Regions from separate parts of the Streptomyces sp. DH10 genome, predicted to be linked through region 1. Evidence: riboswitches for the same ligand, from Rfam matches in the RefSeq annotation. Region 1 holds a riboswitch; each other region holds the start of a gene.
The links. A riboswitch is a leader RNA that binds a small molecule or an ion and turns the genes downstream of it on or off. The one in region 1 is predicted to bind cyclic di-AMP.
Positions count from the first base shown of each region.

Region 2: it holds a riboswitch for cyclic di-AMP, as region 1 does, so the genes downstream of both, QC385_RS15760 (hypothetical protein) here and QC385_RS07730 (transglycosylase SLT domain-containing protein) in region 1, are expected to answer to the same signal.
Region 3: it holds a riboswitch for cyclic di-AMP, as region 1 does, so the genes downstream of both, QC385_RS10590 (M23 family metallopeptidase) here and QC385_RS07730 (transglycosylase SLT domain-containing protein) in region 1, are expected to answer to the same signal.
Region 4: it holds a riboswitch for cyclic di-AMP, as region 1 does, so the genes downstream of both, QC385_RS06310 (transglycosylase family protein) here and QC385_RS07730 (transglycosylase SLT domain-containing protein) in region 1, are expected to answer to the same signal.

Region 1 covers NZ_JARVKU010000003.1:187,780-195,125, reverse strand. Annotated here, with positions in the region: gene QC385_RS07755 (flavodoxin family protein) at 1-568, shown strand, start outside; gene QC385_RS07750 (ABC transporter permease) at 608-1,486, opposite strand; gene QC385_RS07745 (ABC transporter ATP-binding protein) at 1,473-2,459, opposite strand; gene QC385_RS07740 (LolA family protein) at 2,486-3,736, opposite strand; gene QC385_RS07735 (polyprenyl synthetase family protein) at 3,968-4,978, opposite strand; cyclic di-AMP (ydaO/yuaA leader) riboswitch at 5,509-5,682, shown strand; gene QC385_RS07730 (transglycosylase SLT domain-containing protein) at 5,686-6,465, shown strand; gene QC385_RS07725 (HAD family hydrolase) at 6,429-7,277, opposite strand.
Region 2 covers NZ_JARVKU010000006.1:294,158-301,503, reverse strand. Annotated here, with positions in the region: gene QC385_RS15790 (UDP-N-acetylglucosamine--N-acetylmuramyl-(pentapeptide) pyrophosphoryl-undecaprenol N-acetylglucosamine transferase) at 1-62, opposite strand, end outside; gene QC385_RS15785 (hypothetical protein) at 222-1,118, opposite strand; gene QC385_RS15780 (hypothetical protein) at 1,336-1,770, opposite strand; gene QC385_RS15775 (hypothetical protein) at 1,874-3,088, opposite strand; gene QC385_RS15770 (hypothetical protein) at 3,203-3,514, opposite strand; gene QC385_RS15765 (hypothetical protein) at 3,679-3,981, shown strand; cyclic di-AMP (ydaO/yuaA leader) riboswitch at 4,321-4,481, shown strand; gene QC385_RS15760 (hypothetical protein) at 4,885-5,145, shown strand; gene QC385_RS15755 (PIN domain-containing protein) at 5,111-6,037, opposite strand; gene QC385_RS15750 (prepilin peptidase) at 6,103-6,837, shown strand; gene QC385_RS15745 (GNAT family N-acetyltransferase) at 7,140-7,346, opposite strand, start outside.
Region 3 covers NZ_JARVKU010000004.1:242,504-249,849, reverse strand. Annotated here, with positions in the region: gene QC385_RS10595 (alpha-galactosidase) at 1-1,451, shown strand, start outside; cyclic di-AMP (ydaO/yuaA leader) riboswitch at 1,762-1,923, shown strand; gene QC385_RS10590 (M23 family metallopeptidase) at 1,928-2,860, shown strand; gene QC385_RS10585 (DUF6250 domain-containing protein) at 3,061-3,777, shown strand; gene QC385_RS10580 (SGNH/GDSL hydrolase family protein) at 3,923-4,708, shown strand; gene QC385_RS10575 (MFS transporter) at 4,976-6,316, opposite strand; gene QC385_RS10570 (ArsR/SmtB family transcription factor) at 6,313-6,978, opposite strand; gene QC385_RS10565 (hypothetical protein) at 7,214-7,346, shown strand, end outside.
Region 4 covers NZ_JARVKU010000002.1:579,976-587,321, forward strand. Annotated here, with positions in the region: gene QC385_RS06290 (SurA N-terminal domain-containing protein) at 1-465, shown strand, start outside; gene QC385_RS06295 (nucleoside triphosphate pyrophosphohydrolase) at 597-1,613, shown strand; gene QC385_RS06300 (cytochrome P450 family protein) at 1,740-3,020, shown strand; gene QC385_RS06305 (LysM peptidoglycan-binding domain-containing protein) at 3,167-4,138, shown strand; cyclic di-AMP (ydaO/yuaA leader) riboswitch at 4,367-4,545, shown strand; gene QC385_RS06310 (transglycosylase family protein) at 4,550-5,230, shown strand; gene eno (phosphopyruvate hydratase) at 5,496-6,776, shown strand; gene QC385_RS06320 (FtsB family cell division protein) at 6,881-7,346, shown strand, end outside.

The DNA.
Region 1 (7,346 bases):
TCGCTTCCTCTTCGTCCTGGGCAGCGCCCGTGCCGACGGCAACACCGAGCTGCTCGCCCGCCGGGCCGCCGAGCAGTTGCCCCCGGACGTCGAACAGCAGTGGATCGACCTCGCCGAGCACCCGGTGCCCGACTTCGAGGACCTGCGGCACGACAGCGACCACGTCCGCCCGACCGAGGGCAACGTGGCGCTGCTGCTCGACGCCACCCTCGCGGCCACGGACATCGTGATCGCCTCGCCCCTGTACTGGTACTCGGTCTCCGCACAGACCAAGCGCTACCTGGACTACTGGTCGGGCTGGCTGCGCACCCCCGGCCTCGACTTCAAGGCGACCCTGGCCGGCCGCACCCTGTGGGGCGTCACCGCGCTCGCGCACAGTCAGCCGGAGGTGGCCGACCCGCTGGTCGGGACGCTCAACAACTCGGCCGCGTACATGGGGATGCGGTTCGGAGGGGTGCTGCTCGGTAACGGCAGCAAGCCGGGTGACGTGCTGAACGACACCGAGGCGCTGGCCCGCGCGAAGACGTTCTTCGCACAGGAGGCGCCACCGGCCCGGTTCGTGTACTAGAACTGAGTGCTCGAGGACGACTGTTACGAGGGCTGAGCGCTACGCGGTGATGTCCTTCGTCGTGAAGCGCGCCCAGGCCGCCGAGCCGAACACCACCGCGTACAGGGCCTGGAGGCCGAGGTTCTTCGTCAGGTCGTCCCAGTAGACGGGCTCGCGCATGAGGTCGGCGAAGGACAGCCAGTAGTGCGAGAAGAAGTACGGCTGGAGAGCGTGCAGTTGCGGGATCTGGTCGAGGATCTGCACCGTGATCAGCAGGCCGACCGTGGTCGCCATCGCCGCGATGCCGCTGCCCGTGAGCGTCGAGACGAACAGCCCGAGCGCGGCGACGCCGATCAGTGACGCGGCGACGGCCAGGGCGATCAGCAGGGATCTGCCCAGACCCTCGGCGAAGCTGATCTGCGTGCCGGAGATGGTCGTCAGGTCGCCGAGCGGGAACAGCAACGCGCCGACCGTCAGTGCCGAGACGGCCACGACGAGGGTGGCGGCCAGGCAGAAGATGACGACGGTCGCGTACTTGGTGAGCAGCAGACGGCTGCGGCCGGCCGGGGCGACCAGCAGATAGCGCAGCGTGCCGGCGTTCGACTCGCCGGCGATCGCGTCGCCCGCGACGACACCGATCGCCATCGGCAGGAAGAACGGGAGTGTGGCGGCCAGCGCGGTGAAGACCAGGAACAGGCCGTTGTTGGTGATCTGCGAGATGAAGGCCGGCCCCCCGCCGCCGCCACCGCCTGGCGACGAACCGTCGCTCGTCTCCAACTTGACGGCGATGCCGACCAGGACGGGAACGGCCGCCAGCACGGCGAGCAGCGCGAGGGTGCGCCAGCGCCGGAAGGTGGTGGTGAGCTCGCTGCGCAGCAGCCCGAAGGTCCACAGCGGGCTCACCGGCCGTACGGTCTGACCGACTTCAGCCCGCGACATCGAAGCCCTCCCCGGTCAGTGCCACGAACGCGTCCTCCAGCGAGGCGCGTTCGACCGTGAAGCCGCGTACGCGCACACCGGCCGTCACCAGCGCGGTGTTCACGTCGGCGAGGTCGCTCTCCGGTGGTTCGCCGGTCACCCGGTCGTCCGTGACGACGACGTCGCCGACGCCCTGTTCCTTCAGCACCCGGGCCGCCTCCGCCGGGTCCGGCGTGGTCACCACCAGCCGGCCGCGCGCCCCGGCGGACAGCTCGGCGACCGGGCCCTGGGTGATCAGACGGCCCTGCGTCATCACGGCCGCGTGCGTGCAGACCTGCTCGATCTCGTCGAGCAGGTGGGAGGAGAGGAAGACGGTCGTGCCGTCCGAGGCCAGCTCGCGTATCAGGGTGCGGATCTCGCGCATGCCCTGCGGGTCGAGGCCGTTGGTCGGCTCGTCGAGCACGAGCAGCCGGCGCGGCTGGAGCAGCGCGGCCGCCAGGCCCAGGCGCTGTTTCATGCCCAGCGAGTACGCCTTGGCCTTCTTGCCCGCGGCGGCCGTCAGGCCCACCCGGTCCAGCGCGGCGGCGACCCGGGCCCTCCGGGTGCGGGGATCGGCGGCCGGGTCGGCGGAGTCGTACCGGATCAGGTTGTCGCGGCCGGAGAGGAAGCCGTACAGGGCCGGGCCCTCGATGAGGGCGCCGACGTGCGGCAGCACGGCGCGGGTGGCCCGGGGCATGAGCTGCCCGAGCACCCGTGCCGTGCCGGAGGTGGGCTCGATGAGGCCCATCAGCATGCGGATGGTAGTGGTCTTGCCGGAGCCGTTGGGGCCGAGGAAGCCGAAGACGCTGCCCGCCGGGACGGTCAGGTCGAGGCCGTCGACGGCGAGCTGTCCGCCGCGGTAGCGCTTGGTGAGCGCGCGGGTGGCGATGACCGGTTCCCCGGCCTCGGCCCGCACGTCACTGTGCTCCGGCTCCGCGGCGGACAGTTCGCCCATCGGCTTCCTCGTTCCGTCGAAAGGACTTACTTCCCGGCGTCGGCCGCCTTCACGAGCGCGTCCTTGGTGACGGCGCCCACGTAGACCTTGCCGTCGTCGGTGATGAGGGCGTTGATCAGGCGGGTCGAGAAGACCGTGCCCGAGCCGAACTTGCCGGTGACCTTGTCGCCGAGCGAGTCGATGAAGCCGCCGAACTCGCCGCCGGCCTCGCCGGAGGGCATGCCCTCGCCGCCGGTGTCGAAGGTGGCTATGGAGCTCCAGCCCTCGCCGATGGTCTTCATGCCGTCGAGGCCCTTGCCGAAGTCCTCCCCGGCCTTGGGGGCGTGCTCACGCAGCCCGCCCTTCTCGAAGCCCTTGCCGAAGTGCTTGTCGGAGCCCTTGCCGAAGTCCTTGGCGGCGTCCTTCTCCTCGGTGACCTTCGCACCCTTGGGCGGGGTGAAGTCGAAGGTGGAGGCGGCCGGCTTGGCGAAGCTGACCTGGGTGAAGCCCGCGTCGACGACGGCGGCGCCGCCGCTCGCCGGGGTCAGCGTGAACTTCAGCGGCATGCCGGTCTCGGCGTCCACGGCCACGCTGATCGCGCCGACCGTCGAGCCCGACTGCTTCGGCTTGACGACCAGCTTGTAGGCGTCGCGGCCGGCGACCTGGGCGGTGCCGTCCACGGTCACGGAGGTCGTGTCGTCGACGGCCTTCAGGGCCTCCTCGGCGAAGTCCTTCGGCGTCGCCGGCGGCTGCTCCTTCTCGTGCTCCGGGCTCTGAGAGGCGGTGCCGTGGTAGACCTCGTTCGACTTGCTGTCGTAGCCCCAGACGTCCTTGCCGTTGTGGACGAGGCTGTACTCGGCGGCGTTCTCCAGCAGGGACAGCTTCTGCTTGTCCGGGCCGTCGGCCGCGACGCGCAGGGTGTGCGTGCCGGAGGCCAGTTCCGTGAGCTTGGCCGTCGGGTCGGCGGAGGAGCCGCCCTCGCCCTGGCCCGCGGCGCCGGACATCAGGCTGCTCTCCAGGCCGCCGAGGTCCGGCAGGCCGAGGTCCGTGCTGATCTTCACCGTGCCGGACAGCTGCTGGACGTCCGACTTGGCCATCTTCTCGATGAGCTGCTGGGCGGTGATCTTCGGGAGGTCGGGGTCACCGGAGTCGGCGAGTGCGGGGACCAGCCCGATCGTCGCGGCCGCCACCCCCATCACCGTGACCGGGACGACGTACCGCGCGGCTTTGCGCCGCCCGGAGCGCCGCTCGTCGCCCTCCCCGCCGGTCGTGCTGTCGTCGGATGCGTACGGTGCCATGTGTGCCCTACCTCCGTGGTCGGCGGCGGCTGTCCGTGTCGTCCACGCACTCGTCCCTGTGCCGCCATTCTCACCCGAACTGGTGAGGAGTGGTGTCTTCCGTGGTGTCCATCTGACCAAATCGGCCAGGCAGATACGTCAGACCCCGGGCTCAACTCCACGTACTGCTGCGGTATGACACGACAGCGCCGCTTCTCCCCCGACCCGTAGGGGTCGTACGGGAAAGAGGGGCTAGCCGGCCCGGTGCACGACCGCGTCGGACAGCTCCACCAGCGCCGTCTTCGCGGTGCACTCGGGCAGCGGCGCCAGCGCCGAGCGGGCGTCCTGGGCGTAGCGGATCGTGTCCTGCCGGGCCTGTTCCAGCGCCGGGTGGGCGCGCAGCAGGCGCAGGGCCTCGGCGTGCCGGTCGTCGTCGGTGAGGTCGGAGTCCAGCAGCTCGCACAGGGCGATGTCGTCCGCGAGTCCGAGCCGGGCGGCGCGCTCGCGCAGCCGCAGCACCGGCAGCGTGGGGATGCCCTCGCGCAGGTCGGTGCCGGGGGTCTTGCCGGACTCGTGGGAGTCGGAGGCGATGTCCAGGACGTCGTCCGCGAGCTGGAAGGCGACGCCGAGCCGCTCGCCGTACTGGGTCAGCACGTCCACGACCGTGTCGTCGGCGCCGGACATCATCGCGCCGAACCGGCACGACACCGCCACCAGGGAACCGGTCTTGCCGCCCAGCACGTCCAGGTAGTGCTCGACGGGGTCGCGGCCGTCCTGAGGGCCGGCCGTCTCCAGGATCTGCCCGGTCACCAGCCGCTCGAACGCCTCGGCCTGCACCCGCACCGCCTCCGGGCCGAGGTCGGCCAGGATGTGCGAGGCGCGGGCGAAGAGGAAGTCGCCGGTGAGGACCGCGACGGAGTTGCCCCAGCGGGCGTTCGCGCTCGCCACCCCGCGGCGCACGGCGGCCTCGTCCATCACGTCGTCGTGGTACAGCGTGGCGAGGTGGGTCAGCTCCACGACGACGGCCGACGGCACGATCCCGGGCGCGTACCGGTCGCCGAACTGGGCGGAGAGCATCACGAGCAGCGGACGGAACCGCTTGCCGCCGGCCCGGACCAGGTGCTGGGCGGCCTCCGTGATGAAGGGCACCTCACTCTTGGTGGCCTCGAGCAAGCCTTCCTCGACAGCCGCCATCCCGGCCTGGACATCGGCTTCCAGAGCCTGGTCCCGCACGCTCAGCCCGAACGGCCCGACGTCGGTCACGAGGGGTCTCCTGTCTGCTGGTGTCTGCCGGTGTGTCTGCTGGTGTCTGCCGGTGATTACGCGGTTTGTCGATAGGTCGCTGCCATCACTCGAGTCAGCGTATCCGGTCACGTTTCGATCACCGCCAGCGCCCATGGTTACAGGCCGGGCGGTATCCGATCACGACCGCGATATTTTCGATCAGCTCATAAGAGCAGACATTTATCGACTTACCGGGAAGTAGTGCGTTATATGCGATTTGCCGTATTGAGTAAGCAAATTCCCCTTGGCGTACATTGCCCCACGGACTTGTGATCAGTGAGTTGAATCACGTTATCCCCTGCGACGCCCCACTCCGGCACCGGCCCGTACCTCCTTCCGCCGAAAGCCAGTTGAGCCTTGGCTCCAGCAAAGGATCAAGCGGCTCATATCCCCCTGACCAAGGTCGACCGGCGCGACGTGTGACTCAGGTGCTTGTTCCCGACATGTGCTCTCGCATACGTTCCGGGCCTGTCCGGCGGACGCCGAATCCTGCCACCGCCCGGACTCCCCACACGAACCCACTCACTCACGCATGGCAGGAGCGGGGGACCCAGGTAAGTCGCCGGTCCGCACAGCGGAACGGCTCGGGGTGAAGCCGCCCACGGCATACAGCACCGTGGGCGGCCGGGCACCTCCCGGCCCGAACCCGACAGCTCACCTCGCAGGCGTCGGAGAGGAATATCGCCATGCCCCGAGGCAAGCACCGTCGCCCCAGAAGCAACCAGCTCACCCGCCGTGCCGTGGCCGTCGGCACCGGCGGAGCGGCACTCACCCTCCCGCTGCTCGGCGCGACGCAGGCCGCCGCCCAGCCGAGCCAGAGCGCACCCGCCGCCGCACAGTCCGTGCCGCAGGCGGCCCAGCCCGCCAAGTCCCTCACGTACACCGTGGCCAAGGGCGACTCGCTCTACCGCATCGCGGACAAGTACGACGTGTCGGGCGGCTGGAAGCAGCTCTACAAGGACAACCGCGCCACCGTCGGCGACGACCCGAAGCTGATCCACCCGGGTCTGAAGCTGAAGGTGAAGACGGCCAAGACGGACGCCGTGAAGAAGAAGACGGCGACCAAGTCCTCCGCCCCCGCCAAGCCCGCCGCGAAGCCCGCCGGCGGCGTCGCGAAGGCCACCCAGGCCTCCGCGAAGACCTACGCCGACAACCTGGACGGCTGGATCCGCGAGGCGCTGGACATCATGGCGCAGAAGGGGATCCCGGGTTCGTACGAGGGCATCCACCGCAACATCATGCGCGAGTCGTCCGGCAACCCCCAGGCGATCAACAACTGGGACTCGAACGCCGCGAAGGGCACCCCGTCCAAGGGTCTCCTCCAGACCATCGACCCGACCTTCCAGGCCTACCACGTGGACGGCACGTCGTGGGACCCGTACGACCCGGTCGCCAACATCACCGCGGCCTGCAACTACGCGGCCGACCGCTACGGCTCGATCGACAACGTCAACGGCCCGTACTGAGCCGCCCCGCCCAGCAGTCGTTCGAGGACGACGGCGATGCCGTCGTCCTCGTTCGACAGGGTGACCTCGTCGGCCACGGCCTTGAGTTCGGGATGGGCGTTGGCCATGGCGACGCCGTGGGCGGCCCAGTCGAACATCGGGATGTCGTTGGGCATGTCGCCGAAGGCGACGGTGTCCGCGGGCCGCAGCCCCAGGTGCTCGGCCGCCAGCGCCAGGCCCGTCGCCTTGGTGATCCCGCACGGCTGGAGCTCGACCGTGCCGGGCCCCGACATCGTCACCGTCGCGAGTGAACCGACCACCGAGCGGGCCGTCGCCGCCAACTCGTCGTCCGTCAGGTACGGGTGGCGCAGCAGCACCTTGCTGATGGGCTCGCCCCACAGCTCGTCGCGCCGGTCGACCCGTACCGCGGGCAGGGTCGGGTGCGGCATGAGGTAGCCCGGCTCGATGAGCGTGAGCCCGTCGACCCCGTCCTGGTCGACCGCGGCGTACACCTGCCCCACCTCGGCCTCGATCTTGCCGAGGGCGGTCTCGGCCAGCTCCCGGTCCAGGGTGATGGACCACAGCAGCCGGTCCGCGCCGGCGTCGTACACCTGCGCGCCCTGCCCGCACACCGCGAGCCCCGTACAGCCGAGGTCGTCCAGGAGCGGCCGCACTCTCGGCGCCGGCCGGCCCGTCACCACGAGGTGCTGGGCACCGGCGTCCGCCACCCGCGTGAGCGCGGCGAGGGACCGGTCTGACAGGGTGTCGTCGCCGCGCAGCAGCGTCCCGTCCAGGTCGGTGGCGATGAGTGAATATGCGATGGGTGCGGCCATGATCAGAGAATACGGACAGCGCGCCCCTTCGTTTCATCGCGCCCCGGACACCGATTGCCCGGTTGAAGG
Region 2 (7,346 bases), on a different contig from region 1:
CCGGTGCCTCCTCCCGTGACGATGAGGCGGAAACTGTTGACGCGACAGGGTTCACTCTTCACCCGGCGCAGCCTACTGGGCCCCAATGGCTCTTCTCCGGCCTCCGGACCGGAACCGATGACTCGGTCCACCTTCGAACTCGGGGTTGAGGTTTCCCTACAGGTCGATGTTCGGGGCGACGGCGTCGAGGACTAGCGGCTCAACTAGGTGGGAGCACGGAGCTACTCGCCTTGATCGTTCTCTATAGTCGACTCGACCCTACCGATCTTCTTCACCACACCGTGCAGTTCGCGCAGCAGCTCCCGCTCGGCGTCTTCCGTTCTGAACTCGATGTTCCACTGCCGGACGTCGTTGACCATGCCCTCGATCGCCTCGTCGAGCCGTTGCCGCAGCAGTCCGGGGCGGAGGGCTTCGACCTCGACGGCGGTGTGCGGGTCGATGCCTTCGCGCAGGCACTCCTCGCGGTAGCGGGCGAAGTTGACGTCGCGGGTGTTGACATCGTGGGTGGTGAGCCGGCCGGAGCGGACGTCATCGGCGGTGATGGCGATCTGCCGGAACTCCAGGTCGAGTTCGCCATTGCCGTAACGCTCCATCCGCTCGACCACGGAACGAGGGACACATCTGCCGGTAGGGTCCCAGTCGCCGCAGAAGATCACCGTCACTCCCTTGCCCTGATGCGCGTACTGCTGCACCGCCTCGTAGACGAAGGTCTTGGAGGACTGGCCACGGCAGGAGTACAGGCCCACGCCCCAGGCCGAGGTGGTCGGACGGAGCACGCCACCGACCGAGTCGCTCTCGCACCAGACCTCGACGCGGCGGGACTGCGAGGCCCACAGGTTGCGTCGGTAGGTCTCCGTGTTGCGCCGCATGGCGTCGTCGAGCGAATCGTACTGGGTCTCCTGCCGGACCATGCGGGTTCCGTCAGTGATCCACTCCCAGGGCAGCCGCCCGGTCTCCCTCAGGTAGCCGACCTCGCGGACGACCACTGAGTAGTTCCGGCGGGAACGGCCGGTGTCCTTGTCCCACAGGCTCCCGACGCCGAGGTAGTAGACGTGGCGGACGCTGCACGGTTGCGCTGCTTCCGTGACCTCGCAGATCGCCGCCCGTAGGGCCTCCACCTGCGCTCTTGTGCGGCGGGTCCGTCTTACGGAGCTCTAGCGTCGTAACTCGCCATACCTCCAGTGAACGCCCGACGTGGTGTCGCCGTCACCGCCTCGGGCGCACACTCCGCTGGCCCCCCGGCCGAGCGGGGAACGCGCTGCGCGTGGGTCGAGTCACGCGGTACATGTACCCCTGCCCGTGCGTACCGGCCGAGGCCTGCGGACCGCGGGCGGGTCAGACGCTCGCCTCAGCGACAGCTGCGCGGAACTCCTGCGTCATCAGGGCCACCGAGCCGCGCTGGACGGGAGTAGCGTCCGGCTCCGCCGACACTCTGGCCACCGCGGCGCTCATCCGCTCGTACCTCGCCGCCTCGACGACAGCGCGATACGCCTCGGGGACCTCCCTGGTGTCCTGAATGGCGACCATCGTGCCGAAGCGGGTGCCGATCTGCCCGATCGTCTCGGCCTTCCAGCCCAGCTGCCGGGCTGCCTTGCGCATCGCGGCCCTGATCAGATCGACTCCGCCGAGCCCGACGGCCTCCTCGTCGTCCAGGCGCACCTCGTAGGTGCCGCCGTAGCCGCCGGCCCCCTCGGGACAGGAGCGCCGCAGTAACGGGACCAGGGCCTCGGTCATGGCCGTGCAGCGCGGGTCCTTCGCGTAGGAAGCCATCTGCGCATCGTAGAGCTGCGAGATGGCGCGCACCCTGGTTCGGCGGGGGCGCTCACTCGAAGTGGGCCGCGGCGTACGGCGTCGCGCCGCGCGTGCCTGCCGGTCAGACAGGTTCGAGGAGGTCGACGACGGAGAGCCCAGTCTCGCCGTTGACGAGTTTGAGGGCGACTTCGGCACGGGCCGCGAGATCGAGGGGGTCGAGGTCTTCGGCGTACGTGGCGTGCACGATGCGGTCCAGGCCCGCGCCGACCAGCGGTGCGGCGGTGCGCAGCGAGGCCTCCAGGGCGACGCCCTGGGTGGCGCCGCCGTGCAGGACGATGTTCCGCATGCGGTACAGCCTGCGCAGCGCGATCCGGAAGGCGCCGGCGACGTCCCCCAGCACCGGGCGCGGGTTCTTGACCAGGTCGGCCATACGCTGGGCAGCCGGCCGGTCGCTGTACTTCGTGGACGCGCCGGTGAAGTCCAGGGCGGAGGCACCGCTCGTGTGCAGGGCCTCGGCGACCAGGCGGGCTCGCTCCTGATTCGTGACGCCCGCCGTGACGGCTCGGGCGAGGGCGTCCTTCGTGCGGGGCTTGTGGCGGTGCGCGAGGGCGGTGAGCTCGGCGCGGGGCCACGAGCAGGCGATGATGGCCGCCATCCGGTCGGCCGCCACTGCCTTGCCGGACCGCTCGTGTTCCCCCTTGGGATCGTCCGGGTGCATCAGCAGCGATTCGACGGCGGCCCACGCGCCGGCGACGGCCGGGGCCATCGGGCCGCGGTTAACCGCGGCCGCAAGTTCGAGGGCGTCGTCGATGCGGCTGCGGGTGCCCGCGACCTGGTAGAGGTGCCCTTCATTGACCAGGGTCAGGACATCGGCGCCCCGTGCCGGGGGATCGAGCGGGATGGGCCGCGCGTGACCGGCGACCCAGAGATAGGGGAATGGCTCGACCCCGCCGCGGTCCTTCCGCAGGAACTGAGAGCGTGCGGTCATCCGCTCCACCATCTGGCGCGCCTGCTCGGCGGCGCTGAACGGATCCAGTGCCGTGAACCGGTAGACGAACCCGCCGCCCGGCCGGACGCCCGCCGTGGCGTGGCCGTGTTCGCGCAGCCAGGCGACGACCTTGCCCTTGTCGTACCAGTGCTCCAGCGGCTCGGCGAGCTGCCGCTGGGGCACCTTCTCCAGCGCCACCAGCACCTCGTACGAGCGGGCCGGCGTCCGGGCGAGCCCGGCGGCACTATCCGCTATGTCCGCCGTGGTGGCGCGCGTGTCGTAGAGATCTTTCGCCCAGGCCTTGAGGTAGCTGGCGCTATAGCCCAGGTCAAGGAGGTGGGAGGCCACCGTGCGGGAGTACCGTTCCGGCTTGACCCGCTCCTCGACGGGAACGTTGACCGCCGCCGCCCACCGCTCCAGATAGCCGACCCGGACGTGCCCGATGATCTCCTTGAGACGGCGTCACGCAGGGCTGGGATCCGGCAGCGAGTTCTTCAGCAGTCCAGTGAGTTCTTTGCGCAGGTCCCGGTCTCCGAGACCGCGGTCGGGGCCGATCAGAGCGTTGAGCTCGTTGCTCTGCCAGTCGCACGCGGTCGGCGAGAGCACCCCTTGAGCCTGCCAGGAGCCGGCCTCCCAGAGTTCCTCGAGCGCGAGCACGGAACCTATGTCCCACAGACGGCGCGCCCACGGCGTGCCTTCGTCGGTGAAGAAGTCCGACATACGGGCCAGCACGTGCCGCGCGTAGGAATCCGAAACAGCAGGAGCTGTGACCATCGCAGCACCCTAGCCGAGGTGATCGCCCACACCGTGCGCGGCAGTGATCACGTGGTATGGTCGTCACAGACTTAAAGGGGCACCCGCCGTCTAACGGCCGCTGCCCCTTTCTTCTTGTCCGAACGGCTTCGGCAGGGGCCGGACCCGCTGGTACCGTCGCTCGTATGGACCAGAACGGACCCCAGGTGCCGTCCTTCGAGCCGGAGGAGTACGAGCGCGTCACAGCGGCTGCTCACCTCCTCGGAAAGTCCCCCGAGGACTTCGTCCGCGACGCGGCGCTTGCGGCCGCCGCCGACCCGTTCCTCAAGGCCCTCGGCAAGACCCGCGACCGCATTCCGCAGCTCGCCGACGTCTTCGCCACCCAGGACACCCGCGCCGCCGACACCGGTACGGCCACCTGGCCCGACCCGGCGCCCATGGGCAGCCGCGGCCTGCCACAGAGCCAGCAGCACGGTCACGCCGCGTGACCCGGTTCCTCACCCCCAGCTCGATGCCGTGCAGGCTCGCGCATCAACCATGGTCCACCTCGGCCTGCCCAGCTTCAGCCAAGTTGCGGTCCGGACCACGGATGCAGACGGCCCCCGCCCCTGATCACCAGTCGCGGTTTGCTGCCTGACTCCAGGCACCTAGGTGCCGGGACCTTCTGGCCTACACCGAAACGCCTGGGGCACCGCCGAACTCAGCGTGATGTCTTGCACTTTGCAGCGATGTGCCTCATGACGCCGCCACCGGCCAACGTCCGTGCATGCTACTTTCGAGGAGGGGCTGCCACGTCTAGCCGAATCTCGCCACGTGGTCAGCTCGGAAATGTCTACCGACCGCATGGAAGGAGCGGTGGGCGAGAGCGGAGGACCCAAGACGACGGGCTCTCTACGGAGTTGCCCTTGGGATGAAGCCGCCCATTAGCGGCCGGGGAAACAGACCCCCGAATCCGACAGCTCACTTCGCAGGCCATCAGACCGGCCGAAAGGCCATGTGATCGCTGTTTGTCTAGCGGTCCGTCTGGTGCTGCCTTGCTGACGGACCGCGGATTCGTGAAGGGACTACCCGATGACGCGTCGGGATCTGAAGCTGTGGGTTGCGATCTCCGTTCTCACATCCTGCTTGATCGGCTCAATTACCTGGTCCATTTCCAGAGAGTGTGACGCAGGCGTCCTTGAGAGCCTCGCTTACGGCGGTGGCGCAACAGTTGCCGTGATGACCATCTGGCTGGGGCTGATTGCCCTCTTCCAGCGCTCCTAGCGCTCACAGGTCGAAGCGGGGTCTGGGGCCGCCCATGAGTTGCCACGCAGCTCGTGGGCGGCCCCTTCGTCTTGTGAGACCCCAGTCGGTAGTTCAGAGAAGCGAGCGACTGGCTCAAGGCCGCGGCCATGCTGGAAAGCATCGCGCTGCACGAGCCGCTGGAGGCGAAGAACGAGTTCTTCGCCTGGCTGGTCGCCGAGACGTTCCTCAGCACCAACGGCGTCGCGCTGGACTACGAGCCGGAGGAAGCCCTCGCGCTCGTCATGCGCGCCAAGCACGGGGCGCCCGCGTCCAGGAGGTCGCCGCGCAGTTGCGCGCCTGGTCCACCGGCTGAGACCCCGGCCAGAACCCCGTCTATCCGTCTCCGTCGGCGGGCACCTCGAAGGTGATGGCCTGCTCGTTGGCGGCCTTCTCCGCTGCACTCAGTCGCTCGATCTTGTACTTCTCGTCCAGAACCTTGGCCTTCAGCCCCCAGGACAGTGCGCGGGCCCGCATTCCGTTGTCCCCGGTGACCACCGTGACCGGTGCCGGTGCGATGGCCTGCTGCAGATAGCAGGCGCGCGCGACGATCTCATCGTCGTTGTTCGGCAGCCGCACGTGCCCGGGCTCGTCCAGGAGGACGTCAACGACGGTGTCCTCGTGCACCACCGCGTGGCCTTCAGCCTCGATCTGGGCCAGAGTCTGCTCCAGGAGCGCGAAGACGGCGCGCGCCCGTTTCCGGACGCCGGTGTCGCGGGTGTCGTACGACTTCTTGTCGATCTCGTCGATCACGACGTGCGGGATCATCACGGACGTGCCGGGGCCGAAGAGCCGCTGCCACGGAATCTTGTCGAAGCGCATGTAGTGCAGCAGGTCGTTGGTGTCCAACACCACCGTCCGCATCCCGTGGTAAGTGAACCGCTCGTGCATCCGGCGCAGTTCATTGGCCAGCTCCATGAAGTACGTACGCACTTCCTGCAGTTCGGTGTTGAGCAGGAACGTCCACCGGTCCGGTGTGAACTGGCCGTGCACGATCGCGTTGTAGCGCTCGCCCCGCAGCCTGGCGGCCACCGACCGGTCGACGAAGGCCTCCAGCAGATCGGTCGTGGCCTGGAGCGTCCACCGGTCGTACTGGCCCACCACCCTGTTGGCGGCCTGCTCCCAGTTCTCGGTCACGCCGTCCGCGGTGCGGGCGATGAAATGGTGGGGTGCGGCGTTCTGGAGGTCGGTGAGCCCCTGATCGGTTAGGCGGTCCAGCAGCGCGATTGCATCAGAGCAGGTCGTTCCGGGCCTCAACAGCATGCACGTGCTCCTCACGGTACGGGCCGTCCGCATCACCGGACCGGGCTGAGCTTAGGCTCCATCCGGTGGAAACGTTCTGGATCACCGCGGTGGCGGTCCTGTGGGGTGCCGGCACCGGCCTGCTCATACCGCGCGCCGCGTACCGGCTTTCCGTGCAGCCCGAGGAACCGTGGCGGGAAGCGTGTCCCGCCGGACACCCCTTCGCCGGCGCCGGGAACGGATGGCTGGGGCGGGCCCGCTGCGCCGACTGCGCCTCTTACGGCCCCAGCACGCCCGTCCTCACCGCCAGCACTGCCGCGGTCTGCGCGGTCCTGGCGGCCGCCACCGGTGCCCGCCCCGAACTGGTGGTCTGGCTGCTGATAGCCCCGGTCGGCGTGTTGCTCGCCATCGTGGACTTCACAGTGGAGCGGTTGCCCGATGTGGTCACGCTGCCGCTCGTCGTGATCACGCTGAGTCTGCTCGGGGTAGCGGCGCTGATGCCCGGTGCTCGCGGCAGCTGGAGGACCGCGCTGCTCGGCTCCCTCGCGCTCGGCGCTTTCTGCCTCGTGCTCTTCCTGATGAACCCCACGGGGTTCGGCTTCGGAGACGTGAAACTCGCCCTGACCCTCGGTGCCGTCACTGGCTGGTTCGGGTGGGTCATCCTGATCGTCGGCACCTTCGCCTGGTTCCTGTTCTTCGCGCTGTACGGGCTCAGCCTCATCGTCGCTCGCCGTGCCGGACGCAAGACGGCCCACCCGATGGGCCCCTTCCTGCTCGCTGGAGCCTGCGTTGGCGTGCTCCTGGGGTCCTTCGGCCGCTGAACGAGGCGAGTTCGCACCTGGTCAGGCTTCGTTGCGCACGACTTTGACTAGCAATTCGGCATCCCGTAAATCGGGGAGGACCGCCTCTGCGCCGACGTCGCGGAGCGCGGCTTCGTCGCTGCGTCCCGGGCCACAACGATCACGCGCATTCCGTCAACCGGGAGCTGTCCATCGCGCGCAAGGCGATTGGCTGGTGGCAGCGCCAGGGCTGGATCGACGGCGATCCGACGATCGGCGTCGACCGGTGGTTGGCACCGCCGGACCAGACAAAGGCGCTCGCCGAGAACAGGATCGCCGCCCTGTTAGAGATCCTTGCGAAGGGCTCGGTTGATGTCGGGGTCCCTGTCGGGCTGGTATGAGGTGATCGGCAGGTATCCCTGTGCGCGGTAGAGCGCCAGGGCTGCGGTGTTGGCGACGCCGGTCTCCAGTTGAGTGCACGTCGCCCCCCTGAGCTTCGCGTCGGCTTCCAGGTGCAGCAGGATCTCCCGCCCCAAGGACTGGGCACGGGC
Region 3 (7,346 bases), on a different contig from region 1:
CCGAGGACCGCGGCGAGGTCTACGGATGTGCCCTGGGCTGGTCCGGGTCCTGGCGGATCGCCGTGGCTCAGCTCCCGGACGCGCGCGTACAGATCACCGGCGGGGCCGGGTACGACGACTCGGGCCTGCTGATGCTCGGCACGGGGGAGTCGTACACGACTCCCGTTTTCGCCGGGCTCTGGACCGACGGCGGCTTCGGCGGGGCGAGCCGCGCCTGGCACGCCTACCAGCGGGCGCACGTGATCCCGGACGCCGACCGGGACCGGCCGGTCCTGTTCAACTCCTGGGAGGCCACCGAGTTCGACATCTCCGAGGAGCAGCAGCGGGCGCTCGCCGAGCGGGCCGCCGCCATGGGCGTCGAGCTGTTCGTGGTCGACGACGGCTGGTTCGGAGCGCGTACGAGTGACCGGGCCGGACTCGGCGACTGGACCCCCAACCCCGACCGTTTCCCGGGCGGCCTCAAACCGCTCGCCGACCACGTGCACGGCCTCGGCATGCAGTTCGGTATCTGGGTCGAACCGGAGATGGTCAACGCCGACAGCGACCTGTACCGCGCACACCCGGACTGGGTGCAGTACCAACCGGGACGAAAGCGGACGGAGTTCCGCAATCAACTCGTACTGAACCTCGCCCGCGAGGATGTCCAGGAGTACCTCTGGCGACAGCTCGACGGGCTCCTCTCCAGCGCCCCGATCGACTACGTCAAGTGGGACTTCAACCGCTGCTTCACCGACGCCGGCTGGCCGGACGACCCCTACCCGCAGCGGCTGTGGGTCGACCACGTCCATGCCCTGTACGCCCTGCTGGACCGGCTGCGGGCCGCTCACCCCGGGGTGGCCTTCGAGTCCTGCTCGGGCGGCGGCGGCCGGATCGACCTCGGTGTGCTCAGCCGCACGGACCAGGTGTGGACCTCGGACAACACCGACCCGCTCGACAGGCTCGCCATCCAGCACGGCTTCAGCCAGATCCATCCGGCCCGGGTCATGGCCGCCTGGGTCACCGACAGTCCGAACGCCATGCTCAATCAGCGGGCCAGCTCCCTGCGGTTCCGCTTCGTCAGCGCCATGGCCGGAGTGCTCGGGGTCGGCGGCGACCTCACGAAGTGGACGGATGGGGAACTCGCCGAGGCGCGGGACTGGGTGGCGCTCTACAAGGAGATCCGGCCCGTGGTGCAGCGCGGCGACCAGTACCGGCTGCGCCCGCCGGAGGGCGGCCTGAGCGCCGTGCAGTACGCCCTCGGCGACGAGACCGTCGTCCTGGCCTGGCTCCAGGCGCAGCGCTACGGCGAGCCCGTAGCGGCGCTCCGGCTGCGCGGCCTCGATCCCACGGCATCGTACGAATGCCTCGAAACGGGCGAAGTTCACCGGGGTGCCGTGCTGCTCCATCACGGGCTGCGGGTCGGTCTGCGCGGGGATCTGGACGCCACCGTCGTCCGGCTTAAGCGTAAGTAGCCGTTCTGTCCGAATAGGGAGTGCTTCGGTTATTTCGGCATAACGTGCCCCGATCGTAAAGGAGATGAGGTCGGGGTGCGTGAGCATCGTCATATTCGTGACGATGTGTTGTTGCCATGTGCACGTAATTACGGCTTTATTCAGGGGCATTGAGGAAAGCGGGAGATCGGTAATCCACGCTCGGTGACGAAAAATGTGCCGGTGCGTCAAGAAAAACGCCGTCGCACGCAACCGCGAACTTGTCCCTTTGCGTCTTGGTCGCTTACGTTCCACCCCAATCCGGACGGACGCCTAATCCTGCCGCCGCCCGGAGCCCCACACACTGACCCGACGTACGGCAGGAGCGGGGGACCCACAGGTAAGACGCCTGTTCCGGTTCCCGGAACGGCTTGGGGTTAAGCCGCGCCTCGGCGTGGCCGGGCATCTCCAGCCCGAACCCGACAGCTCACCTCGCAGGCGACGGAGAGGAATTCGCCATGCCCGCGAAGGGTAAGCACCGCCGCCCGAAGACCCAGCGCTTCACCCGCTCCATCGCCGTCGCCGGAACCGGTGGAGCCGCTCTCGCCCTTCCGCTCATGGGGGCCGCCGGCGCCCACGCCGCCACCCCGCAGTCGGCTGCGGAAAAGACCGTCCAGTCCGCTCCGGCCGCCGAGAAGAAGGCAGCCGAAAAGGCCACGGGCGCCCGCACGTACACCGTGCAGTCCGGTGACTATCTCGCGAAGATCGCCGACGAGCAGAACGTCGACGGGGGCTGGAAGAAGCTCTACACGGACAACCGTGACGCCGTCGGCGACGACCCGTCGCTGATCCACCCGGGCCTGAAGCTGTCGATCGGCAAGAAGGCGGCGGGTGAGTCCAAGGCCTCGGCCCCGGCCCCGTCGAAGTCCTCGGCCTCCAAGTCCTCGAAGTCCTCGGCTGTCAAGCCCTCGGCTCCGAAGTCGTCCGCCTCCGAGTCCTCCTCCAAGCCGGCTGCCGCCAAGCCGGCCGCCGCGACCTCCAGCGGCTACAGCGCCCCGGTGGACGGCGCCACCGTCGGCACCCCGTACCGGATGTCCGGCAGCATGTGGTCCAGCGGCTACCACACCGGTGTCGACTTCGTCGTCCCGACGGGCACCTCGCTCAAGGCCGTCGGCGCCGGCACGGTCGTCTCCGCCGGCTGGGGCGGCGCGTACGGCAACCAGGTCGTCATCAAGCTGAACGACGGCAGCTACGCGCAGTACGCCCACCTGTCCTCGCTCTCCGTCTCGGCGGGCCAGACCGTGAGCGCGGGACAGCAGGTCGGCCTCTCCGGTGCCACCGGCAACGTGACCGGTCCGCACCTGCACTTCGAGATCCGCACCACGCCGGACTACGGCTCGGACGTGGACCCGGTCGCCTACCTGCGCTCGCACGGCGTCTCCGTCGGCTGACCGACCGCACGACCACCCGCCTGACACGCGACCGTCGGCCGGACTCCGATCCCCGGGTCCGGCCTTCGGTGTGTCCGGGCTCGTGGTGATCGGCCGTCTCCAAGGGATCGACAGCGGGCGGCAGTTGGGACACAGTGATCCAGTCCGGAGCGCAAGCGCTTTCTAGAGCCTTCCAGGCGGATCCCCGAGGAGAGTGTCCCGTGCCGACCACTCGCAGAGCGTTCGCAGCCCTGACCGCCGGAGCCGCCCTGGCGGCCCTCGCCCCGACGGGCGCAGCCCACGCCGCGCCCCGGCACCGCCGCCTCATCGCCCGCGACGACTTCTGTCACGGCCTCTCCCAGTGGGCGACCGAACTCCAGGACGGCGGGACCGTGACCGCCTCTCGCGGCGTCCTGGAGATCGACGTACCGAGCGGGGCGACCGTGTGGTTCAGGCGGCGGCTCGACGGGCCGTACGTCCTCGAGTACACCGCCACGCCGGTCTCCGAGGGCGGGGTCAACGACCGTGTCTCGGACCTCAACAACTTCTGGAACGCGACCGACGTCCGCTCCCCGGGCGATCTCTTCGCCACGCCGCGCGGTGGGGCGCTGGAGGAGTACGACCACCTGACGACGTACTACGCGGGCTACGGCGCGAACTACAACACCACGACCCGGCTGCGGCGGTACGTCGGCGAACCCGGCGTGCGGCCCTTGGTCTACGACTACACCGAGCCGCTGCTGGTCCCCAACGGGCCCCACCGGGTCCGGATCGTCTCGGACGGCTCGACGGTCAGGTGGTGGAACAACGGGCGCCTCGTCTTCGACTACACGGACCCGCAGCCGTACACCAGCGGGCACTTCGCCTTCCGGACCGTGTGGAGCCACTTCCGGATCACGGGCTTCCGGGTGTGGCGACTGACCCCCCAACGTCGCTGACGGGTGACCTATTCCGGAGTTGGCGAACACTTGGGAAGTGGCTTATCTCACCGCCCGTCAACCCCTGCCTACGGTCGCGTAGGTCACATTAGAGGGTGAATCATGAGCGGCTGTGGCAGACGATTCGAAGAGTGACAGCAGAGCAGTGATCGGGTCGTACGTGGCGGTGGGGGACAGCTTCACCGAGGGCGTCGGTGACCCCGGCCCCGACGGGGCGTTCGTCGGCTGGGCCGACCGGTTCGCCGTCCTGCTCGCCGACCGGCGGCCCGAAGGCGACTTCCGGTACACCAACCTCGCGGTGCGCGGGAAGCTCCTCGACCAGATCGTGGCGGACCAGGTTCCGCGGGCCGTCGAAATGGCCCCCGACCTCGTCTCGTTCTGCGCCGGGGGCAACGACATCCTCCGGCCCGGAACCGACCCGGACGAGGTGGCCGAGCGGTTCGAGCGGGCCCTCGTGCGGCTCACCGCCGTGGCCGGCACGGTGATGGTGACGACCGGGTTCGACACCCGGGGGATGCCCGTGCTCAAGCACCTGCGCGGCAAGATCGCGACGTACAACGGGCATGTCCGGGCCATCGCCGACCGGTACGGCTGCCCTGTCCTCGACCTGTGGTCCCTGCGCAGCGTCCAGGACCGCAGGGCCTGGGACGCCGACCGGCTGCACCTGTCGCCCGAGGGGCACACGCGAGTGGCGCTGCGCGCGGGGCAGGTGCTCGGGCTGGAGGTTCCGGCCGACCCGGAGCAGCCGTGGCCGCCGCTTCCGGCCCGCGGGCCGCTCGAGGTCCGGCGGGACGATGTGCACTGGGCGCGGGAGTTCCTGGTGCCGTGGATCGGGCGGCGGCTGCGTGGGGAGTCGTCGGGGGATCACGTGACGGCCAAGGGGGCTCTGTCGCCGGAGGACATCAGGATGCGGATCGCTGCGGTGGCGTGAGGGGGCGGGCGTGCGCGTGCCCCCGGCGGTTGTTGGGCGGGGTGCCTGCGGCGGCCTGTGCGGCTTCGGTGGGGGTGCGCCGCCTGCGCCTGCGCGGTGGTGGTGGGTCGGGGCCGCGCCGGGGGGTGTCCGTCCTCGGAACGGCGCGATGGGGCCGGACGCCGACTGACTGGCGTCGACGCGCCAACCGCTGCGGGCGGCCCCCCGACACGTCCCCTTCTCGCCGTAGGCGGGCGCGGGCGCGTCCTGGGCAAGGGCGCGTGGAGGTCATGTCACTGCATTCGCACTGCCTCGGGGGATCTCTTCGTCCTTGGTCTGCGGCTTCAGGGCGCCCCGCCCACGCGTACGGTCCATGTCGCGCCATTCCGGCCGCAGTCCGGCCAGGTTCGTGGTGAGGAAGTACGCGGCGCCGCAGGCGAGCAGCACCGGCACGAGTCCGACAGCGGTCACCGTCGGTCCGGCGACCAGCCCGCCGAGAGGGATACCGGCCCAGGCCAGCGAGTCACCGAGCGCGTTGACCCGGCCCAGCATCTGGCGCGGCACTCGCTCGACGAGGACGGCTCCCAGCACCGGGTTGACGAAGCCGGCACCGAACCCGCTGACCGCGAAGACGGCCAGTACCACGCCCAACGGGGCGTCGAAGGCGAGGATCAGGAACCTCGGTGCTCCGACCAGCAGGAATCCGGTGAGAACCACCACCCGCCGCCGCAGCCGGTGCGCGACCACTGTGGCGATCAGGCTGCCGCCGACCGCCGCGGCCCCCATCACGCTGCCCATGAGGCCGATCGCGGTCGGCCCGTTGCCGGACTCTCTGGCCCAGACGGGTATGAGCACCGAGTTGAGCGCCGCGTCCAGCAGGTTGGTGATGCCGACCATGGCGATGACGGTGAGCAGCAGCGGCTCGCCGCGCAGGAAGGTGAAGCCCTCGCCGAACCGCCGCCAGTAGCCCGGTGACGTTCCTCCGGTCCGCGAGGGGGCTTCCTCCACCGCGTGCCCCATGCCGCGAGGTAGCGCGAGTTTGATGATCAGCGATCCGAGCGCGAAGCAGACCGCGTTGACGGCCAGTCCGGTCAGGGGACCGAGCAGCGCCACCAGGGATCCGCCGGCCGCCAGGCCGACGGTGGAGGCGAGCCGCTCGGTCACACCGGACAGACCGGTGGCCCGCTCCAGTGGCACCCGGCCGCGCTCGGCCGCTTCCGGGACCATCACCTCCTTGGCCAGGTCGCCGGGTCCACGCGCCGCGCCGATCAGCGCGACCAGGGCCAGCAGGAGCGGAAAGGACAGCAGGTCCAGGGTGTGGAGCAGGGGAACCGCCGCGGCGGCGGTCGCGCTGGCCAGATCGGTGGTCCAGGAAACGGCCCGCGGGCCGATCCGGTCCACCAGCGGTCCGGTGAACGCCTTGACCACCACGTAGGGAGCCATCTCGCAGAAGGCGACCAGTCCGGTCTGAGTGGCGCTGCCGGTTGTGACGAGGACGAACCAGGGCAGTGCCACGACGGAGATCCGAGTGCCGGTCAGCGACACGGCCATGGCCGCCAGCACCCCGCCCAGCGGCCGTAGGGATCTCTTGCCGGGTAAGCCGCCGGCCTCCGAGGCGTCGTCGGTCATGACGTCGGACTTCCTTCCTCTTCCTGAGGGCCGGAAGGGGGCGACGGCGCGGCAGGCGCATCCAGTTCGGGCAGGATCTGTGTGATCAGGGCGACCCGTTCGGCTCCCTCGGGGGCGCTTGCCGCCGTCTCCGGCGCGTCTCGCCGGTAGCGCGCGATGACTTCCGTCAAGTCCCGGTACAGGGCGGTGGCTTCCTCGGGCGTGAGCCGCAGGGCCCAGTCGCTCATGTCGAAGGTGTTCCGCCATGCGCGGGGCATCGTCTGAAGCCCGTTCAGGGTCTGCTGCGTGCGCAGGGTGTAGATGGCGGCGACGGACTGCTGGTAGGCCAGTGCGGCCTCGGGTTCCCGCTCGGCCAGCTCCGGATCGTTGAACCAGGTCGTCCGGTGCACCGAACGCCACCAGCGCTCTCGCGCGTTGCCGCGTTCGGTGTCCTCCTCGACAAAACCGGCCGCGCCGAGCTGTCGGAGGTGGTAGCTGGCCGTACCGGAGTTCACGCCCAGCCGCTCCGCGAGGCGGGTGGCCGTCGAGGGGCCGAATTTCCGCAACAGCCCGACCAACTGCACGCGCACGGGATGCGCCAGGGCACGCAGCCCCTTGGCATCCAGGACAACCGAGTCCTCTTCACCGCTCGGGGCTTCCGGCCCCTCCACTGCATCAGCCATACGAGACACGGTAGTTCGCAAAGGGTTCTTCGCAAAGGGGTCTTCGCGAAGAACTCTTTGCGGTTCACCTCGCTTGCGATGTGCTTGCTCGAAAGAGTGATCACTGCGAGGCGGGCCTCGCTTTTTGCGCAAACAGTGACCATTGCCGTGAATCATGTGCGTCGCGCGCTTGGTGAGTGCCGTCTCTTCCACCCGTCGGACGGGACGGCAAACGGCTCGGACCACGGAGGACTCCATGGACCGTCGTACGTTTCAGCGAGGGCTTGTCGCGCTCGGCGCCGCGGGAGGAGCCGGTCTCGCGCTCGGTCCGGACGCCGCGTCGGCCGCACCTGCCGGCTCTGGCCCCGCCACGCCGGACGCGCTCCGGA
Region 4 (7,346 bases), on a different contig from region 1:
GTGCGGAGCGACGCCCAGTACCAGCAGGCCATCGCCGGGACCGGCACGCTCACCCGCGACACCCTCCAGACCATGATCCTCGACCGGGTGCTGCACCGCGCCGCCGAGGACGCCGGTGTGACCGTCAACCGCAGGGAGATCCAGGAGATGCGGTCCGGGCTGGAGGAGCAGGCCGGCGGCGCCGAGCAGCTGGAGACGACCTGGCTCCAGCAGTACGGCATCCCGCCGCAGCGCCTCGAAGAGAACCTCCGCCTCCAGCTGGAGGCCCAGAAGCTCGCCGAGAAACTCGGCACCGACACCAACCGTCCCGAGTTCTGGAAGGCCCTGTCCGAGGCCTCCAAGGACCTGAACGTCGACCTCAACCCGCGCTACGGCTCCTGGGACGTCCAGAAGAGCAGCCGGGCCGACGCGAAGACGCCGTGGGTGCGGGACGTGTCGGCGGCCCAGGCGCAGCCGAGCATGTAGCAGCGGAGCCTGCGGGGGCACCCCGGGCACGGGGCCTTCGGAAACCGGGGCCTGTGGAAACCGGGGCATGCGAAAACCGGGGCCTGTGGATAACTTCGGGGGCTGTCGGCGGCGTGGGATAGCTTCGAATCGTGAACGCCAACAGCCCCGAAGCCACCCCGCGACCCGAGCAGGCCGCCCCCGGCACGGCCGACACCGCCGCCCCCGGCCGCATCGTCCTGCTCACCACCAGCCACCGCGTCGCCCCCGGCCTGCTGTCCTGGCCCGCCTGGCAGGCACTGCACGCGGCCGACCAGGTGCTGTGCGCGGACGGCGCGCACCCGCAGTTGCCGTATCTGCGGGAGGCGGGGATAGCCGTCGACGAGGCGTCCCCGACGGCCCAGGAGCTGCTCGACGCCTGCGCCGGCGGCCGCACGGTGGTGGTCGTGGCGACGGGCGAGGGCGAGCCGGCCCTGACGGACGGCCTGGCCCGCCTCGCCGGCACGGGCCGCGTCGCCATGCCGGAGCTGGAGCTGCTTCCCGCCTCCTACGACCTGCCGGGCGCCCGCCTGCTCGATCTCGTCCAGGTCATGGACCGCATCCGCGCCGAGTGCCCGTGGTCGTCCCAGCAGACCCACAAGGGCCTGGCCAAGTACGGCATCGAGGAGGCGTACGAACTCGTCGAGGCGATCGAGGAGGGCGACCGCGACGAACTGCGCGAGGAGCTCGGTGACGTCCTCCTCCAGGTCGTCTTCCACGCCCGGATCGCCGAGGACGACCTGGAGAGCCCCTTCTCCGTCGACGACGTCGCCGCCGGCATCGTCGCCAAGCTGATCCACCGCCACCCGCATGTCTTCGGCGACGAGACGGCCACCACGCCGGAGGAGGTCAAGGCGCACTGGCTGCGCACCAAGGCGGTCGAGAAGCAGCGCACCTCGATCACCGAGGGCATCCCCCTCGGCCAGCCCGGCCTGGCCCTCGCCGCCAAGCTGGCGTCCCGGGCCCGCACGGCGCACCTGGACATACCGCTCCCGCCCGTCGAGGGCATCGGTTACGAGCTGCTGGCCCTGGCGGTCCGCGCGGAGTCGGAGGGTGTGGACCCGGAGGCGGCCCTGAGAGCGGCGGCCCGCGCCTACCGGGACGCGATCAGGGAGGCGGAGCAGGGCTGAAACCGGCCCGGGGCAGGGCACAGGAGGCGGAGGACGGCCGGGCCGGGCCGAGGGCAGGGAGGCGGAGGGCGGCTGGGGGACCGGCCGAGGGAGGGGAGGGGGCGGGGAGCCGGATACCGTCGGGGGGTGACCGACCAGCCCCAGCCCAGCACCCCGGCCGCCGCTCCCGACCTCTTCACCTGGGAGTTCGCGAGCAATCCCTACCCCGCCTACGCCTGGCTCCGCGAGCACGCCCCCGTGCACCGCACCAAGCTGCCCAGCGGCGTGGAGGCCTGGCTGGTCACGCGGTACGCCGACGCCAAGCAGACGCTCGCCGACCACCGGCTCTCCAAGAACCCCGCGCATCACGCCGAACCCGCGCACGCCAAGGGCAAGACCGGCATCCCCGGCGAGCGCAAGGCCGAGCTGATGACGCATCTGCTCAACATCGACCCGCCGGACCACACCCGGCTGCGGCGGCTCGTGTCCAAGGCGTTCACGCCCCGACGGGTCGCCGAGTTCGCGCCGCGGGTGCAGGAGCTCACGGACGGGCTCATCGACGGGTTCGCGCGGAAGGGGTCCGCCGACCTCATCCACGAGTTCGCGTTCCCGCTCCCCATCTACGCCATCTGCGACCTGCTCGGCGTCCCCCGCGAAGACCAGGACGACTTCCGCGACTGGGCGGGGATGATGATCCGTCACCAGGGCGGGCCCAGGGGCGGCGTGGCGCGGTCCGTGAAGAAGATGCGCGGCTACCTCGCCGACCTCATCCACCGCAAGCGGGAGGCGCTGCCCACCGAGCCCGCCCCCGGCGAGGACCTCATCTCCGGTCTCATCCGCGCCTCCGACCACGGTGAGCACCTCACCGAGAACGAGGCCGCTGCCATGGCCTTCATCCTGCTGTTCGCCGGCTTCGAGACGACCGTGAACCTGATCGGCAACGGCACCTACGCCCTGCTCACCCACCCCGAGCAGCGCGCGCGGCTCCAGGCGTCCCTCGCCGCCGGGGAGACCGGCCTCCTGGAGACCGGCGTCGAGGAGCTCCTGCGCTACGACGGGCCCGTCGAACTCGCCACCTGGCGGTTCGCCACCCAGCCGCTCACCATCGGCGGGCAGCGGATCGCGCCCGGTGACCCGGTCCTCGTCGTCCTGGCCGCCGCGGACCGGGATCCGGAGCGGTTCGCCGATCCGGACGTGCTCGACCTCGCCCGCCGCGACAACCAGCACCTCGGTTACGGCCACGGCATCCACTACTGCCTCGGCGCCCCGCTCGCCCGCCTGGAGGGCCAGACCGCGCTCGCCACGCTCCTCACCCGCCTCCCGGACCTGCGGCTCGCCGCGGATCCGGCCGAGCTGAGATGGCGCGGCGGCCTCATCATGCGCGGGCTGCGCACCCTGCCGGTGGAGTTCACGCCGGCCCCAAGGTGACACGCCGTCAGGAATGTGATCTTCACGTGATCTGTGCGGCATGAACTTGTGACAAGTGATCGTCTGCCGATACGTTCACCCATCATCAGCGCGGCCGGGGGACCCTGCGCCGCGCCGGTCACTGCTGTCTCGCGAAAGGTCTCCGTATGCTCTCCGGGAACGGTCGGCACCGTCGCCCCCGCCAGGCTCCGGCTCTCCTCGTCGCGGCCGGAGTGACCGGCTCCGCCATCGCGATTCCGCTCCTCGGAGCCTCCGGCGCCAGCGCGGCCGACGGCACGACCTGGGACCGGGTCGCAGACTGCGAGACCGGCGGCGCCTGGAGCCAGAACACCGGCAACGGGTACTTCGGCGGCCTCCAGTTGTCCCAGGAGGACTGGGAGAACCACGGCGGCCTCGACTACGCCCCGAGTGCCGACCTGGCCAGCCGTTCCCAGCAGATAGCCGTGGCCGAGAGAATCCTCGCCGACCAGGGGGTCGGCGCGTGGCGCACCTGCGGGCTGCTCTCGGGTCTCCAGCAGGACAAGGACTCGGACACGTCCGGCTCGTCCGCTCCGACGGACTCGCCCGGACTGCTCGACTCCTCCGAGTCGTCTCCTTCGTCTTCTCCGTCCGCGTCGCCGTCCCCTGACGCGCCGTCGACCTCGGAGGACGAAACCGCCAAGTCCGACAAGTCGTCCGATTCCGCCGATTCCTCGACGCAGGAGCAGCCGCGGGACCAGTCGCAGGACCAGGACTCCGACAGCTCCCCCTCGGCCGGTCCCGAGAGTGACAAGTCTGACAAGTCGCCACAGAACGACGACTCTTCGGCCCTCACCGACACCGGCTCCGGCCGCCATCGAGGCCCCAGTGCCGACGAGGACACCGCGGCTGAGGACGGCCGTCCGTCCGGGGTCGCGGGCCGCCACGCCTCGCGCGGCGACGAAGCCTCGCGCGAGGCGACGGACGGCCCCTACGTCGTCCGTCCCGGCGACAGCCTCTGGTCCATCGCCGACTCCCTTGACCTCAGCGGCGGATGGCGCGCGCTCTACGTCGGCAACGAGGTGGCCGTCGGCGTCGACCCGAACCTCATCCGCCCCGGTCAGAAGCTCACGGTACGGGTCGAAGCGGGCGACGAGTAGCTGGTGGGGCAGTACGGAAACGGCGGCGGAAGTCACCCCTAAACCGTGCGAGTTCACGCCACCGTTCGTACCGAATGTCCCGTATAAGCCCGGTGAGAGATAGATCTCAGAAGCCCTGATCGTCTTTGAAATTCCGCGGATCGCATGTCTACGGTCATGACCGCTCGTCACCACGAGCCCCGGCTGCCGCAACGCCGAATCCTGCCAGCGGCCGCACGGGAACAGTCGTCGCGTCAAGCGCCGTAGGCAGGAGCGGGGGACCCAAGGTAAGTGCCGGGCCCGGCGGTTGAGGCAACTCGACGGCAGGTCCGGCTTGGGGTGAAGCCGCGTCCCGGGAGGGACGCGGCCGGGCAACTCAACCGGCCCGAACCCGACAGCTCACCTCGTAGGCGTCGGTGAGGGGATCTCTCCATGCTGTTTTCCGGCAAGGGCACGCACCGCCGTCCGTCCAAGGCCTCTCGGGTCATCGCCATCGCCGGTGTCACCGGTGCCGCCGTCGCCGCCCCGCTGATGGCGGCCGGCAACGCCTCCGCCGCCACCGCCTCCGAGTGGGACGCCGTCGCCCAGTGCGAGTCCGGCGGCAACTGGTCGATCAACACCGGCAACGGCTACTACGGCGGTCTGCAGTTCTCCGCCTCCACCTGGTCCGGCTACGGCGGCACCAAGTACGCCTCCACCGCCGACCAGGCCACCAAGTCCCAGCAGATCGAGATCGCCGAGAAGGTCCTCGCGGGCCAGGGCAAGGGTGCCTGGCCGGTCTGCGGCAAGGGCCTGTCGAGCGCCGGCTACAGCGGCGGCTCCGAGCAGAGCAGCGGCTCCACCGAGACCCGCCAGACCGAGCAGCAGCCGGCCTCCCGCTCCGACGAGCGCCCGGCCCAGACCCAGAAGACCCAGAAGACCGTCACCACCCCGACCGGCAAGAAGGTCAAGAAGGGCGACGGCGAGTACAAGGTCGTCAAGGGCGACACCCTCAGCTCCATCGCGACCGAGCAGAAGGTCGAGGGCGGCTGGGAGAAGCTGTTCGAGCTGAACAAGGACATCATCACGGACGCCAACCTGATCTACCCGGGCCAGCAGCTGCACCTGAAGTAAGCAGCGGCCCACCCCCGTCCCCACGGGCTCCCCGCCCCGGCGCGTCATCCCCCGTGCGCGCCGGGGCGGGGTTTTTTCTGCCGGTCTTTGCGATCCGGCTTTGTTCCGTTCGGAAACAATTTACTCTCGGTTCTGTCCATGGGGTGGGCGACCCGGTGGCCGATCGCCCGGAGCCGGTTAGGCTCATGTCGCGAGCCACCGCGGCCCGCGCCTCGCCGGGCCCCCGCGGCCCGCGTACCCGCGTCACATGAAGAAGGAGATGCTCGTGCCGTCCATCGACGTCGTCGTAGCCCGGGAAATCCTGGACTCCCGAGGCAACCCCACGGTCGAGGTCGAGGTCGGCCTCGACGACGGCAGCACCGGTCGTGCCGCCGTCCCGTCCGGCGCCTCCACGGGCGCCTTCGAGGCCATCGAGCTGCGCGACGGCGACTCGAACCGCTACCTCGGCAAGGGTGTGGAGAAGGCCGTCCTCGCGGTCATCGAGCAGATCGGCCCGGAGCTGGTCGGCTACGACGCCACCGAGCAGCGCCTGATCGACCAGGCCATGTTCGACCTGGACGCCACCGACAACAAGGGCTCCCTCGGCGCCAACGCCATCCTCGGCGTCTCCCTCGCCGTCGCCCACGCCGCCTCCGAGGCCAGCGACCTTCCGCTGTTCCGCTACCTGGGCGGCCCGAACGCGCACCTGCTGCCGGTGCCGATGATGAACATCCTGAACGGCGGCTCGCACGCCGACTCCAACGTGGACATCCAGGAGTTCATGATCGCCCCGATCGGCGCGGAGTCCTTCTCCGAGGCCCTGCGCTGGGGCGCCGAGGTCTACCACACGCTGAAGAAGGTCCTGAAGTCGAAGGGCCTGGCCACCGGCCTCGGCGACGAGGGCGGCTTCGCCCCGAACCTCGGCTCCAACCGCGAGGCCCTCGACCTCATCCTCGAGGCGATCAACGAGGCCGGCTACACCCCCGGCGAGCAGATCGCCCTGGCCCTCGACGTCGCCGCGTCCGAGTTCTACAAGGACGGCGTCTACACCTTCGAGGGCAAGGACCGCTCGGCCGCCGAGATGACCGAGTACTACGCGGAGCTCGTCGACGCGTACCCGCTCGTCTCCATCGAGGACCCGCTGTTCGAGGACGACTGGGAGGGCTGGAAGACCATCACCGACAAGCTCGGTGACAAGGTCCAGCTCGTCGGCGACGACCTGTTCGTCACCAACCCCGAGCGCCTCGCCCGCGGCATCGAGGAGGGCGCGGCCAACGCCCTGCTGGTCAAGGTCAATCAGATCGGTTCGCTGACCGAGACCCTGGACGCCGTGGAGCTGGCCCAGCGCAACGGCTTCAAGTGCATGATGTCCCACCGCTCCGGCGAGACCGAGGACGTCACCATCGCCGACCTCGCCGTCGCCACCAACTGCGGCCAGATCAAGACCGGCGCTCCGGCCCGCTCCGAGCGCGTCGCCAAGTACAACCAGCTCCTGCGCATCGAGGAGATCCTCGACGACGCGGCGGTGTACGCCGGCCGCAGCGCGTTCCCGCGCTTCAAGGGCTGACCTGGCCCGCAAGTAGCAGCGTCGTACGTACGTCCCCGTGCCCGGTCCCGTACCGTGTCCGGGGACGTACGCGCGTATGACGGTGGAGCGGGAGGCGGACAGACATGGCCGTGAAGGACCGGGACCGGTTCTCCACCGCGACCAGGATCCGGCTGCTCGGCGAGCAGACCGCGGCCCGGGTCTACCGCTCCCAGACCAAGCGCCAGGCCCGGCGCTCCCGGCTGACCGGCCGGGCCGCGCTGCTCGCCCTGGTGATGTGCTCGCTGATCGTGGCCCTGGCCTACCCGATGCGGGAGTACGTCTCGCAGCGCGCCGAGATCGACGACCTCCAGCGCGAACAGCAGCAGGCCCGGCAGCGCGTCGAACGGCTGCGCGACCAGAAGGCGCGCTGGCAGGACGACGCGTACGCCGAGCAGCAGATCCGGAAGCGGTTGCACTACGTCATGCCGGGGGAGACGGGGTTCATCGTCGTCGACCCGCACGCGGCGCGGCAGTCGCGCGCCGACCTCGGGGCGGCCGACCGCCCCTGGTACTCGAACGTCTGGGACGGGGTCGACAAGGCCGACGCCT